2 regions of the Streptomyces sp. NPDC012769 genome follow, and region 2 is predicted to be linked to the other one. Evidence: predicted binding sites of a transcription regulator. Region 2 holds the regulator's gene; the other holds the start of a gene.
What was found. The regulator HspR, encoded in region 2, represses chaperone genes until heat shock. The targets are predictions, from matches to a motif close to TTGAGNNNNNNNNNCTCAA.
Positions count from the first base shown of each region.

Region 1: lon (endopeptidase La) is a predicted target of HspR. The motif match lies at 2,520-2,538, and genes of this name have one in related genera.

Region 1 covers NZ_JBIBCP010000004.1:353,683-360,952, forward strand. Annotated here, with positions in the region: gene ACFY7C_RS22920 (response regulator transcription factor) at 1-344, opposite strand, end outside; gene ACFY7C_RS22925 (spermidine synthase) at 417-1,088, opposite strand; gene ACFY7C_RS22930 (hypothetical protein) at 1,194-1,748, opposite strand; gene ACFY7C_RS22935 (GNAT family N-acetyltransferase) at 1,795-2,430, opposite strand; gene lon (endopeptidase La) at 2,561-4,972, shown strand; gene ACFY7C_RS22945 (glutamate--cysteine ligase) at 5,037-6,188, opposite strand; gene ACFY7C_RS22950 (lytic polysaccharide monooxygenase) at 6,362-7,249, opposite strand.
Region 2 covers NZ_JBIBCP010000005.1:430,788-438,057, reverse strand. Annotated here, with positions in the region: gene clpB (ATP-dependent chaperone ClpB) at 1-2,002, opposite strand, end outside; gene ACFY7C_RS27230 (pyridoxamine 5'-phosphate oxidase family protein) at 2,145-2,558, shown strand; gene ACFY7C_RS27225 ((2Fe-2S)-binding protein) at 2,675-3,007, opposite strand; gene ACFY7C_RS27220 (helix-turn-helix transcriptional regulator) at 3,389-4,369, shown strand; gene ACFY7C_RS27215 (hypothetical protein) at 4,375-4,854, shown strand; gene ACFY7C_RS27210 (heat shock protein transcriptional repressor HspR) at 4,925-5,374, opposite strand; gene dnaJ (molecular chaperone DnaJ) at 5,379-6,554, opposite strand; gene grpE (nucleotide exchange factor GrpE) at 6,585-7,226, opposite strand; gene dnaK (molecular chaperone DnaK) at 7,226-7,270, opposite strand, start outside.

The DNA of each region.
Region 1 (7,270 bases), on a different contig from region 2:
TAGTCGTCGGCGCCGACCCCCAGGCCGACCAGCATGTCCGTCTCGTCGTCCCGTGCGGTGAGCATCAGGACCGGGACCGGACGCTGGGCCTGCACCCGGCGGCACACCTCCAGGCCGTCGAAGCCCGGCAGCATCACGTCGAGCACCATCAGGTCCGGCTGCCACGCCTCGGCGGCGTCCACGGCGGCCGGCCCGTCGGTCGCGGTCTGCACCAGGAAGCCCTCGGCGCGCAGTCTCGCGGAGATGGCCTCGACGATCGTCGCGTCGTCCTCGACGACAAGGACGCGCCGCTGGGCCCCCGGAGTGGTCGCCGCACCGTGGTGAGTGGTGTGTGTCTGCTCCATTGCCCCGCCTCGCGTCGCCGATGTCGGTGCAGCAGCCTAGAGGCACCGGCGGCGTCAAGGCTACGCAGGTGATCAGGCGGGCCGGACACCGAGGTGGACCACATCGGGGACGCCCCGGGCAACGGGGACCTCTTCCGTCCGTACCCCGCTGAATCCGGCATTCCGCAACGACTCTTCGAAATCGGCGGAGGGTCGCGCCGACCACACCGCGAGGATTCCGCCCGGGTTCAGCCGGGCCGCGCAGGCCGCCAAACCCTCGGCGGAGTAAAGGGATTCGTTGTCCGCGGTGACCGTCCAGTCGGGCCCGTTGTCGATGTCGAGGCACAGGGCGTCGTACGTGTCGGGCGAGGTGCGCAGATGCGTGACGAGGTCCGTGTGCAGGATCACGGTTCTCGGATCGGCGAGCGCGGGACCCGAGATCGCGGCGAGCGGACCCTCACGGTGCCAGTCGATGATCGCCTCCTCGCGCTCGGCGACGACGATCCGGCCCCAGCGGGGGTCGGCGGCGGCGTGCGCGAGGGAGAAGCCGACGCCGAGCCCGCCGACGAGGACGGCGGCACGGCCGTGCAGGCCGCCGGGCAGGGCGTCGAGCGCCGCGTCCATGAGGAGCCGCTCGGAGCGGCCGTCGGACGTGTCCATCAGGAAGGTGCCGTTGGCGATGATCTCGTAGTGGCTGTCGCGCTGCCGCAGGACGACTTCTCCGTACGGGCCCTCGCGGCGGTCGAGGGTGACGGGGCTGGTCATGCTCACTCCGTGGCTCGATGTGTACGTGTTCGTCCCGGCCATCCTGGGCGGTCGCGGGCGGCCGGGGCAAACGCTCAACGAGCCCCGGGGGCCCGCGCGGTGGGGTCAGGGAGCGGTGGGCGGGCCGCCGCCGGGCAGGGCGTCGAGGACGCGCTGGAGGGCGGCCGGCCGGTCCTCGCCGTCCCGGGCGACCACGAGCCGGTAGGCGTGGGTGATGTAGTACGTGAAGCCGTCGGCCACCGTCGCCCCTCCGGTGGGGCGGGCCGGGACCTTCGCGTACGCCGGGTCCTCCAGGGCGGCGCGGAGCTCGGCCGCCCCGGCGGCGCTCATCCGGCCCTCCCGGGCGGGCTTGGTGCCGGAGCGGAGCGTGTAGCTGCCGTCGTGGTGGACGACCAGCTTGTTGACGACGCCCGCGAGGCCGCCGTTGACGACGACCTCGACGAGCACCTCCTGAGGGGCCGGCTCGTCGCCGTCACCGCCCGCGGTGGCCGTGGCCGTCGTCGTGCCGTCGGCCGGTCCGCTCGGCGCCGGCGGGATGCTCATGGTGGTGTCCGGCCGGTCGTCCGGTGCCGTCGGTGCCTGGCCGCAGCCGGCCACGGCGACGAGCGCGACGACCGAGGCCAGCAACGCCCCGGCCCCGTACCGCTTCCCGTACTCCATGAGCCGAGCATGCCCGCTCACCCGGCCCCGGCGCAGCCGGAACGGCTCAACCGGTGCGGACGATGCCGGTCAGCGGGCCCCGGTGGTACCAGTCGAGCGAGTCGTAGAGCGCCATCCCGTCCGTGGTCGCCGACAGGACACCGGTCGTCGCGCCGGCCTGCGCCGCGGCGGCCTCCAGGGTGCGCATCACATTGGCACCGAGGCCCCGGCGGCGGTGGGCCGGGTCCGTCTCGATCTGGTCGGCGACGGCGGTCGCCCCGGTCGGGGCGATCTGTCCCCGGGCGGCGAGGGTGCCGTCGGGCGCGAGGATCCGGACCCGGATCACCCCGTCACGGGTCTCCGTCGTCCGGGCGTAGCCCTCGGGAGGCGCCGGGCGGGCGGACGGGTCCAGCGTCTTGGTCATCATGAAGCCCGGGTCGTCCGGGATCGTCCACCCCTCGGTGATCCACGGCGCCACCTCCTCGGGCGTCGCCATCACCTTGAGCCACGCCCACGGCTCGGTGATGTCCGCGCACAGCTTTCCGACGGACATCGCGTCCGGGTGGGGCAGCACGTGCCGGAAGGGATGCCGGGGGTGCCCCACCTCGATCCGGTATCCCCAGGGCTCGACGACGGCGGCCGGAGTGCCCCGGGAGACGGTCCAGCCGGCCACCCAGGCCGATGTAATGGCTGCGATATCCATGAGGGCATTACATCGCCTGTTCGCGGTGTGTGGGAGGGTGATCGCTCAGAGCGAACACGCGGTGGGGAACATTCCGCGGCGCAGGTGCATTGAGTCCACATAGCTCAACTTGACTGCCGAAGGGGAGATCATGGCTTCTGAGTCCATGGCGTCCGTGCCGCTCACTCTGCCTGTGCTGCCGCTCGACGACGAGGTCGTGCTGCCCGGAATGGTGGTGCCGCTGGACCTGTCCGACAACGACGTGCGGGCCGCGGTCGAGGCCGCCCAGGCCGCCGCGCGCGGGGGGAACGCGAAGCCCCGGGTGCTCCTGGTGCCCCGGGTCGACGGCACCTACGCCGGGACCGGCGTCCTCGGCACCGTCGAGCAGGTCGGCCGGCTGTCCGACGGCGACCCCGGCGCGCTCATCCGCGGCCTCGGCCGTGTCCGCATCGGCGCCGGCACCACCGGACCCGGCGGCGCCCTGTGGGTCGAGGGCACCGTCGTCGAGGAGACCCTGCCCGACCCGCTGCCCGGCGCCGTGACCGAACTCGTCAAGGAGTACAAGGCGCTGGCCACCAGCTGGCTGAAGAAGCGCGGCGCCTGGCAGGTCGTCGACCGCGTCCAGCAGATCGACGGCGTCGGCGCCCTCGCCGACAACTCCGGCTACTCGCCCTTCCTCACCGTCGAGCAGAAGGTCGCGCTCCTGGAGACCGCCGACCCCGTCGCCCGCCTCAGGCTCGCCACCACGCAGCTGCGCGACCACCTCGCCGAGCAGGACGTCGCCGAGACCATCGCCAAGGACGTCCAGGAGGGCGTCGACAAGCAGCAGCGCGAGTTCCTGCTGCGCCGTCAGCTCGAAGCGGTCCGCAAGGAGCTGCGCGAGCTCAACGGCGAGAGCGAGGGCGACGAGTCCGACGACTACCGCGCCCGCGTCGAGGCCGCCGACCTGCCCGAGAAGGTCCGCGAGGCGGCCCTGAAGGAGGTCGAGAAGCTGGAGCGGGCCAGCGACCAGTCGCCCGAGGGCTCCTGGATCCGCACCTGGCTCGACACCGTCCTCGAACTGCCGTGGAACGAGCGGACCGAGGACCGGTACGACATCCAGGGCGCCAAGGCCGTCCTGGACGCCGAGCACGCCGGTCTGGACGACGTGAAGGAGCGCATCACCGAGTATCTGGCGGTGCGCAAGCGGCGCGCCGAGCGGGGCCTCGGCGTCGTCGGAGGCCGGCGCGGCGGCGCCGTGCTCGCCCTGGTCGGCCCGCCCGGCGTCGGCAAGACCTCGCTCGGCGAGAGCGTGGCCCACGCCATGGGGCGCAAGTTCGTCCGGGTCGCCCTCGGCGGCGTCCGGGACGAGGCGGAGATCCGCGGCCACCGGCGCACCTACGTGGGCGCGGCGCCCGGCCGTCTCGTCCGCGCGATCAAGGAGGCCGGGTCCATGAACCCGGTGGTCCTGCTCGACGAGATCGACAAGGTCGGCTCCGACTTCCGGGGCGACCCGGCGGCGGCGCTCCTGGAGGTCCTCGACCCGGCGCAGAACCACACCTTCCGCGACCACTACCTGGAGGTCGAACTCGACCTGAGCGACGTCGTGTTCCTGGCGACGGCGAACGTCCTGGAGGCCATCCCGGAGGCCCTGCTCGACCGGATGGAGCTGGTCCGGCTCGACGGCTACACCGAGGACGAGAAGGTCGTCATCGCCCGTGACCACCTGCTGCCCCGGCAGCTGGAGCGGGCGGGCCTGGAGGCCGGCGAGGTCGTCCTGGAGGAGTCCGCGCTGCGCAGGCTGGCCGGCGAGTACACCCGGGAGGCGGGCGTCCGCACCCTGGAGCGCTCGATCGCCCGGCTGCTGCGCAAGGTGGCCGCCCAGCACGAACTGGGCGAGCGGGAGCTCCCCTTCACCATCGGCGCCGACGACCTGCGCGGGCTGATCGGCCGGCCGCACCACGTGCCCGAGTCCGCCCAGGACCCGTCCGAGCGGCGCACCTCGGTGCCCGGCGTCGCGACCGGGCTCGCGGTGACCGGCGCCGGCGGCGACGTGCTCTTCGTCGAGGCCTCGCTCGCCGACCCGGAGACGGGCGCGGCGGGACTGACCCTCACCGGCCAGCTGGGCGACGTGATGAAGGAGTCCGCGCAGATCGCGCTGTCCTTCCTCCGCTCGCACGGCGCGGAGCTGGAGCTGCCCGTCACCGGTCTGAAGGACCGCGGCGTGCACATCCACTTCCCGGCGGGCGCGGTCCCGAAGGACGGCCCGAGCGCGGGCATCACGATGACGACGGCCCTGGCCTCGCTGCTGTCGGGCCGACTGGTCCGCACGGACGTCGCGATGACCGGCGAGGTCTCCCTGACCGGCCGGGTCCTGCCGATCGGCGGCGTGAAGCAGAAGCTGCTCGCCGCCCACCGCGCGGGCATCACGACCGTCGTGATCCCCAAGCGGAACGAGGCCGACCTGGACGACGTCCCGGCCGAGATCCTGGAGAAGCTGGAGGTCCACCCGGTGACGGACGTCCGGCAGGTCCTGGAGATCGCCCTCACCCCGGCCGAGGTCGCGGTGGGCGCGGCGGCCTGACGCCCGCGCCGCCCGCCGCGGGCGGGGCGCCTCTCCCGAAAGCGGAGGGCGTCCCGCCGCCGGCTCAGTCCGGGACGGTGCGGCGCACGGCATCGACGACGACCGAGCCCAGGCCCGGCTCCTTGGCGTACGCGGCGCGCTGGAGGTCGGCTCCGGTGCCCCGGGAGAGCAGCAGCTCGACGCCGCGCACCGCCCGGTCCAGGTCGCCCACGGCCTCCAGGGCCGGGGTGACGTGGTCGAGCAGGGCCTCCAGGACGGCGGCCGCCGGGGCGGGCCGCCAGGTCAGCGGATGCAGCAGCTCGTCCCCGAGGCCGTGCCGGCTGGCCCGCCAGGCGGCCAGGCGCAGCACCGCCGTCGACACCGGGTCGGCGTCCCGGCCGGCCCGCCAGGCCCGGGCCTCGGTCTCCACCAGGGCCCGCACGAGGACGGCGAGGAGCACGCCGTCCTCGACCTGCTGGCACACGTCCCCGACCCTGACCTCGACCGTCGGGTAGCTACGCGAGAGCCGGGCGTCGAAGTAGACCATGTGGTCGTCGACGAGCACCCCGGTCGCCAGCATCGCCCGCGTGGTCTCCTCGTACGTCGCGGCGTCGCCGTACAGCTCGCTCGGCCCGCTCATGGGCCAGCGCGACCAGAGCTGGTGGCGCCAGCTGGCGTACCCGGTGTCGCGTCCCTGCCAGAACGGCGAGTTGGCGCTGAGCGCGAGCAGCGGGGCGAGCCAGGGCCGGATCCGGTCGAGCACGCCGACGCCCTCCTCGGCGGAGGTGAGATGGACGTGGACGTGGCAGGCGCAGGTGAGCTTGTCGTCCACGAGCCGGGCGAACCGGTCCTCGATGCGCCGATAGCGCTCGGCGGGGTTGAGGAGCGGCTCGAAGCGCACCGGCGCGGTCGCGAGGGCCGCCACGGCCGCCCCCGCCTCCTTGGCGGCGGCCGCGGCCGCGCGCCGGGCCTGTCGCAGCTGCTCGTCGAGCTCGGCGGAGGAGACGCAGGGGCGGGTGGCGATCTCCAGCATCTCGCAGAACAGCTCGGTCTTCGCCGGCTCGACCCGGTCCGCCCGCCGATGGACGTCGGCGTGCCAGGCGGCGATGTCGGCGACGGTCCCGGCGAGCGGCCGGGGGACCCCGGTCCCGGGATCGACGACGAGCAGTTCCTCCTCCACGCCGAACGTGCGCGGCCCTTCTCCCCGGTGGTAGGTCCACGGCGGTTCCTGGCGCATGGAGTGCACTCCTTCACGGTCGGACGACGGTGCGCTGACGGCCGTTCGCACAGAGCTTTCCTGAACCTTGTCCACGGAAGCACGCACTCCCACCCGTCCTGGTGCGGATGGCGCGAATTCGACACCCGAAGGGGCGCCCGGTGCGGGCGCCCCTCCGTGAGCCGTGTGGGGTGTCAGTTCTCGCCGCGGCGGCGGGTCAGGAGCAGGCTGCCCGCGCCGAAGGCGGCCAGGGCTCCGGCGCCCGCGAGGGCGAGCGGCAGCGGGGAGGCCGGGGATCCGGCCGCGTCGGCGGACAGGGCCGGCGCCGCCTCGTCGCCGCCGTGACCGGCGTGGCTGACCGTCGAGAACGCGGCACCGTCCGCGAGCTGGGCCTCGGTCGGCGCCTCGGCCGCCGGAGTCACGACCCGGGTGCCGGCCGCCGCAGCGCCGCCGAAGACGACGTCCGAGCAGCTGTAGAAGGCCTCGGGGCTGTCGTTGCGCTGCCACACCATGTAGACGACATGGCGGCCGGTGCGGGCCGGCAGGGTGCCGGAGAAGGCGTAGTGGCCGTCGGTCGCGGTGCGGGTGGTGGTGTGCACGGCGACCGGGGTGGCGTCCAGGTCGGACCACTTCAGCGGCTGCGTCGGGTCGAAGCCCTGCCGGGTGACGTACATCGTCATGGTGCCGGAGTGCGGGGCCGTGACCCGGACCCTGAAGCCGAAGGTGCCGGGTGCGACCGCCGTGGCGGGCCAGTCGGTGCGGGCCCAGTCGAGGGCGCGGTACTTCGCGCGGTTGGCCGAGCAGAGCTTCCCGTCCGGGATGAGCGCCCGGTGGTTGCCGTCGGCGTTGGCGACGTTGACCTCGTTCCAGTCGTAGAGGGGCTGGGTGCCCGAGTCGGCGACGAGGTCCTTGCAGACCTGGGAGTCGGGTGACTCCGGCCCCTCGGCGTAACAGGCCGCGATCCGGCTGACCGGGTCGAAGACGGCGCCGTGGGCCTGGGCGGCGGTGGGGGTGAGGGCGGTGAGCGCCGCGGCGGCCAGTGCGGCGGCGAGGGCGGCTGAGGTGCGGCGGTGGGACGGCATGCGGCGGCTCTCTCTCGTGCG
Region 2 (7,270 bases):
GCTGGCCGCCCTCCTCGTAACCGACGTAGCCGGGAGGCGCGCCGACGAGCCGGGCCACGGAGTGCTTCTCGCCGTACTCCGACATGTCGATGCGGACCATGGCCCGCTCGTCGTCGAAGAGGAAGTCGGCGAGCGCCTTCGCCAGCTCGGTCTTGCCGACGCCGGTCGGGCCGAGGAAGAGGAAGGAGCCGGTGGGCCGGTCGGGGTCGGCGATCCCGGCGCGGGTGCGGCGCACGGCATCGGAGACGGCCCGCACCGCCTCGCCCTGGCCGATCAGCCGCTTGCCGAGCTCGTCCTCCATGCGGAGCAGCTTCTGCGTCTCGCCCTCCAGGAGGCGGCCGGCGGGGATGCCGGTCCAGGCGCCGACCACATCGGCGATGTCGTCCGGGCCCACCTCCTCCTTGACCATGGTGTCCTTGGCGGCCTCCTGCTGCGCCTCGGCCTCGCTGGCCTCCTCCAGCTCCCGCTCCAGGGCCGGGATCTCCCCGTACAGCAGCTTGGAGGCGGTGTCGAAGTCGCCGTCGCGCTGGGCGCGCTCGGCCCGGCCGCGGAGCTCGTCGAGCTGTTCCTTGAGCTCGCCGACCCGGTTGAGGGACTCCTTCTCCTTCTCCCAGCGGGCGGTCAGGCCGCGCAGCTCCTCCTCGCGGTCGGCGAGGTCGCGGCGCAGCTTCTCCAGACGCTGCTTGCTGGCCTCGTCGGTCTCGTTCCTGAGCGCCAGCTCCTCCATGCGCAGCCGGTCGACGGAGCGCTGGAGCTCGTCGATCTCGACCGGCGAGGAGTCGATCTCCATGCGGAGCCGGGAGGCGGCCTCGTCGACCAGGTCGATGGCCTTGTCGGGCAGGAAGCGGGAGGTGATGTAACGGTCGGAGAGGGTCGCGGCGGCCACCAGGGCGGAGTCGTTGATCTGCACCTTGTGGTGGGCCTCGTAGCGGCCCTTGAGACCGCGCAGGATGGCGACGGTGTCCTCGACGCTCGGCTCGGCGACCAGGACCTGCTGGAAGCGGCGCTCCAGGGCGGGGTCCTTCTCGATCCGCTCGCGGTACTCGTCGAGCGTGGTGGCGCCGACCATGCGCAGCTCGCCGCGGGCCAGCATCGGCTTGAGCATGTTGCCGGCGTCCATGGCGGAGTCGCCTCCGGCGCCCGCGCCGACGACGGTGTGCAGCTCGTCGATGAAGGTGATGATCCGGCCGTCGCTCTCCTTGATCTCGGACAGGACGGTCTTCAGGCGCTCCTCGAACTCGCCGCGGTACTTCGCTCCGGCCACCATGGCGCCGAGGTCGAGCGCCACCAGGCGCTTGTCGCGCAGCGACTCGGGGACGTCGCCCTTCACGATCCGCTGGGCCAGGCCCTCCACGACGGCGGTCTTGCCGACGCCGGGCTCGCCGATGAGCACCGGGTTGTTCTTCGTGCGGCGGGAGAGGACCTGGACGACGCGCCGGATCTCGTGGTCGCGGCCGATGACCGGGTCGAGCTTGCCCTCGCGGGCGGCGGCGGTGAAGTCGGTGCCGAACTTCTCCAGGGCCTTGTACGAGCCCTCGGGGTCGGGGGTGGTCACCCGGCGGGTGCCCCGGGTCTGCTCGAAGGCGTCCTGGAGCCGGCGGGCGGTGGCGCCCTGCCGGTCGAGGACCTCGCCGGCCCGGCCGCCCTTGGCGGCGATGCCGATGAGCAGGTGCTCGGTGGACAGGTACTCGTCGCCGAGCTTCTTCGCGCGCTCGGCTGCGTCGGCGATGACGGCGAGCAGCTCGCGGTTGGGCTGCGGGGGCGCGACCGTGGATCCGGTGACGCTGGGCAGGGCGGCGAGCAGCCGCTCCGCACCGTTGCGCACGGCGGCCTGGTCGGCCTCGACGGCGGCGAGCAGGTCCGTGATGTTCGCGTTCTCCTGACCCTCCAGCAGCGCGAGCAGAAGATGCGCGGGGGTCAGATCGGCGTGCCCCTGGGACACGGCGCGGCTGCTGGCCGCGTTCAGCGCGTCCCGGCTCCTGTTGGTCAGTTCGGCGTCCACGACCGGGGTCTCCTCCTGAAGCTCGACTCACTTGCTCTTCGGACCGAGTCTTACGACTCCATGACTCTTCCAGCGTACACAAAGTTGAGTCTATTCCGCTCAATGTATCGAAGGCGGTGCTCCCGGGAGTAGTTTCCGGGGCATGGCCATCGACCCGAGCAAGCCGAGCGACTCGTATCTCGCCTTCTGGCGCGAGTACCACATGTGCACGCTGACCACACCCCGCGCCGACGGAACCCCGCACGTGGTGGCGGTCGGCGTGACGTACGACCCGGAGGGCGGCGAGCGGGGCATCGCCCGCGTCATCACCAACAAGCACAGCCGCAAGGTCGCCAACGTCCTGGCGGCCGGCGCGGACGGCGCGCGGGTCGCGGTCTGCCAGGTGGACAAGGGGCGCTGGGCCACGCTCGAGGGCGTGGCGCGGATCCGTACCGAGGCGGAGGTCGTCGCGGACGCGGTGGACCGCTACGCGGCCCGCTACAACCGGGTCCCGGCGCCGAACCCGGACCGGGTGGTCATCGAGATCGCGCTCACCCGCGCGATGGGCCGGGCCTGAGCCGGCCGGCCCTGAACCGGCCGGAAAAGCACAGCGGCGCCATCGCGTTTCAGGTCCGCGATGGCGCCGCTGTGTGGGGGAAGCACCTGAACGATCTACAACGACGGGGGAATCGTTCAGGCACTGCGGGGGGTGGCGGTGATGGTCTCGGGTTCGACCAGCTGGGGTTCGACCAGCTGATGGTCGCGCTGGTCGAGATTGACGAAGATCATGCCGTACCGGATGGCACAGCGGACGGGTTGCGGGGCGCCGCGCGGGCGGCGAAGGCACCGGTAGGCGCGAATGTCCTCGTCGTCTTCGCGGACGACGACGATCGGCTCCCCGAAGAGGGTGACCATCAACGACTCGCCACGGCGCGGCACCGCGGTGACGAGATCGATGAAGTGCCACCCGGACCGGTAGGCGCTCGCCATCTCGCGACGGAAACGAGGATCTTCGGGAACCGTCATGCCCCCTCGGACTCCCATCCAGGGTCGGAGGCAGGTCCGACCTCCCAGCCGGGATCACCGACCGCGGCCGGAGCCACGCCCCAGCCCGGGTCGCCGTTGAGCACCGGCGACAGTCCCCAGCCCGGGTCGGCGTTCACGACCCTCGTCTGCGAACCCCACCCCGGGTCCTCGGTTGCCGTGACCGCTCCCACAGCGGCAGCAGCCATCAGTGCGACACCGGCTACGGTGCGTATGAGCTTCTTGGACATGACCGAGCAACCTCACTTGAAGGTGTGTAACAACCTGCTCCCCCGCAAGTCACGACGATGGCTCACTCATCCCGTTTCCACCACTCGCTCAATGCATCATGTTCCTGTAATGCAAAAGCCTGGGGGTGTACGTATGCGAATAGAACCTGAAGAAACGGGACATTCTCACACGCACGCAGACCTGTGCGAAGCGGGCACCCGGCTCTACACCGAGGCGCTTCGATCAGGTCGCATCGCCCGATCCGAGATCGGGCCGGCCCCCTGCCTGATGGACCTCGACCTGCTGCGTCCCGACCCCGACGACGCCGAATGGCTCCGCCCGGTCGCCCCTTCGGCCGCGCTCGCCCGGCTGCTCCTGCCCATCGAGAAGGAGATACAGGAGCGGCGACGGCTGACCCTGACCCTTTCCGACGCGTTCGAGCCGTTCATGACCCTCGGCGCACGCGACCCCTCGATGACCCACGCCATCACCGTCCTCGAAGGCCTGGAACGGATCAACGCCAACCTCGACCGCGCCGTCGCCGAGTGCACCTCCGAACTGCTCACCGTACAACCGGGGAAGGGCCGCAGCGCCCACACCTTCGGCGAAGCACTCCGCCGGGTCCGCCCCCTGCTCGGCAAGGGCATCAAGATGCGCACCCTCTACCAGCACACGGCGCGCCACCAGCCCATCACCCTGGCCTATCTGGAACGCATAGGGCCCGAGGTCGAGGTCCGCACCCTCGAAGAGATCATCGACCGGCTCATCATCGTCGACCGCAAGGTCGCCTTCGTGCCGGCCAGCCGCGACCGCACCATCGCACTCGAACTGCGCCACCAGGGGCTCGTCGAGTATCTCGGCGGCGTCTTCGACCAGTTCTGGCTCCAGGCCACCCCCCTCGACGCCCCCGTCGCCTACCAGCCGCTCCAGAACGGCATCAGCGGCGTCCAGCGCTCCATCGCCAAACTCCTCGTCGAAGGACACGTCGACGAGGCCATCGCCCGCCGCCTCGGCATGAACGTCCGCACCTGCCGCGCCCACATCGCCAAGCTCGCCGCCGCCCTCGGCAGCGGCAGCCGCGCCCAGCTCGGCTACCTCATCGCCCAGTCCGGCATCCTCGGACGGGACAACTGACCCGCGTGTACGTCCACATCGACCTCGACGGCCCCGCCGGCACCCTGCGCGTCTCCGGTCACGGGCTGCCCACCGTGGAGCTCCGGCGGGACCCCGGAGCCGCCACCGACCGGCTCGTCCCCATCGGGACCCGCGACCCCGCGCGGCTCACCCTCACCGTGGCCGGCGAACCCGCCCTCGTCCGGCCCGCCAAGGGCCGCCTCTCCCGCCGCTCCTACCGCGTCGACGCGGTCCTGACCGGGACGCGCTCCGAGACCCGCTACCGGCTCGTGCCCTGCTCGTACGGCGAGAGCCGGCTCAGCCGCGACGGACGCCCCCTCGGCACCCTGGAATCGGCCGGAGACGGCCGCGTGGACGCCGACTGGACCTGCGGCGTCACCCCGCGGGACCAGGCCGTCGGCACCGCCCTCGCGGCCGCCTTCGGGACCGGCGCACAGCCCTGGTGGCAGACCGCCGCCGACATCGTGGCCGAGCTCATCCCGTGACGCGGCCCCGGTCCCGCACACGCGAAGGACCCCCTCCGAAGAGGGGGTCCCGGAAGCTCCGTGCGAAGGGCTACTCGCCGCGCTTGTGACCCGGCCGCCACACCACCAGGGCGCTCGCCTGCTGCACGTCCTGGTACGGGACCAGATCGCGCCGGTACGAGGCGTGCACCTGGGCCTCGCGCTGGCGCATCGCCGCCGCCGCGCCCTCGACCGCCGACGAGAGCTCGGCGATCCGCTGCTGCAGCGCCGCCACCTGGTTCTCCAGCTCGATGATGCGCTTGATGCCGGCCAGGTTGATGCCCTCGTCCTGCGACAGCTGCTGCACCTGACGGAGCAGCTCGATGTCACGGGCCGAATAGCGGCGCCCGCGGCCCGCCGTGCGGTCCGGGGACACCAGGCCCAGACGGTCGTACTGACGCAGGGTCTGCGGATGCAGACCGGAGAGCTGGGCCGCCACCGAGATGACGTACACCGGCGTCTCGTCGGTCAGTTCATAAGGATTGCGGCGACGGCCGTCCATCTCCTCAAGCTCCCTTCGCGGCCTGGAACAGCTCTGCCCTGGGGTCCTCGCCCGCCGTGGCCTGACGGTAGGTCTCCAGGGCCTCGCGGGCCTTGTCGTCCAGCTCCTTCGGCACCGCGACCTCCACCGTCACCAGCAGGTCGCCGCGCGTGCCGTCCTTGCGGACCGCGCCCTTGCCCCGGGCGCGCATGGTGCGGCCGTTGGGGGTGCCCGCGGGAAGCTTGAGCGTGACCGCGGGGCCGCCCAGCGTCGGCACCTTGATCTCCCCGCCGAGCGCCGCCTCGTCGAACGCGACGGGCACCGTGACGGTGAGGTTGTCGTCCTTGCGGCCGAACACCGGATGGGCGTCGACGTGCACGACCACGTACAGGTCGCCGTTCGGCCCGCCGCGCTCGCCGGGGGCTCCCTTGCCGCGCAGCCGGATCTTCTGGTTGTCGCTCACGCCCGCCGGGATGCGGACCTGCATGGTGCGGGAGGACTTGGCGCGTCCGCTGCCCTTGCAGACCTCGCAGGGCGTCTCGGCGATCAGGCCGCGCCCCTTGCAGTCCACGCACGGGTCGGTCAGCGAGAAGCCGCCGCCGCTGCCGCGCGAGATCTGCCCGGTGCCGACGCAGGTCGGGCACACCCGGGGGGTGCCGTTCTTGTCGCCGGTGCCCGAACAGGCCTTGCAGGGCTGCTGGCTGGACATCCGCAGCGGGACGGTCGCGCCCTCGATGGCCTCGGTGAAGCTGAGCGTCACCTCGGACTCGATGTCCTGGCCGCGACGCGGCTGCGTGCGGGTGCCCGCACCGCCGCCCCGGTTGAACAGGCCGCCGAAGACGTCCCCGAGACCGCCGCCGAAGCCGCCGGCCCCACCGGGACCGCCCTGGGCGCCGCCGAAGAGGTCGCCCAGGTCGAAGTTGAACGAGCCGCCGCCCGGACCGGCGGCCCGGAAGCCGCCGTTGCCGAAGAGGGCGCGGGCGTCGTCGTACTCCTTGCGCTTCTTCGGGTCGCCGAGGACGTCGTTCGCCTCGGAGATCTCCTTGAAGCGCGCCTCGGCGCCGGCGTCGTTCTTGTTGGCGTCCGGGTGGTACTCGCGGGCGAGCTTCCGGTACGCCTTCTTGATCTCCGCGTCGGTGGCGTCCTTGGGGACGCCGAGAACCTTGTAGTAGTCCTTCTCGACGAAGTCCTTCGTGCTCATCGACGTCCCTCCTCTCGGACGATCACAGCGCTAGCCCTCTTCGGGGCCACCGCTCTCCTCGTCGGCCTTCTTGTCTTCCTTGCCGGCCGGGGCCGCGCCCGGCTGGGGCTCGGCGACGGCCACGCGGGCGGGCCTGATGGTCCGCTCGCCGATCCGGTACCCCGGCTGCAGAATCGCCACGCAGGTCGTCTCGGTGACGTCCGGCGCGTAACTGTGCATCAGGGCCTCGTGCACGGTCGGGTCGAAGGGCTCGCCCTCCTTGCCGAACTGCTGCAGACCCATCTTGGCGGCGACCGTCTCCAGCGACTCGGCGACCGACTTGAAGCCGCCCACGAGCTCACCGTGCTCCCGGGCACGGCCGATGTCGTCGAGCACGGGCAGCAGCTCGGTCAGGAGGCTCGCGACGGCGATCTCCTTGACCGTGACCCGGTCCCGCTCCACGCGGCGGCGGTAGTTCTGGTACTCGGCCTGGAGCCGCTGGAGGTCCGCGGTGCGCTCGGAGAGCGCGGTGCGGGCCTGGTCCAGCTGCGCCAGCAGGGCTACGTCCGTAGCGTCCCCGGCCGGGGCCGCCCCCTCCGCCTGGTCGGCGGAGTCGGCGGCCTTCGGCTCCTCGGGCGTGCCGTCGGCGGGGACGTCGGGCTTCTCCTCGAAGCCCGGGGTCTCCTCCGACATCAGGCAGCGCCGCCCTTCGGCTTGTCCTCGTCGACGATCTCGGC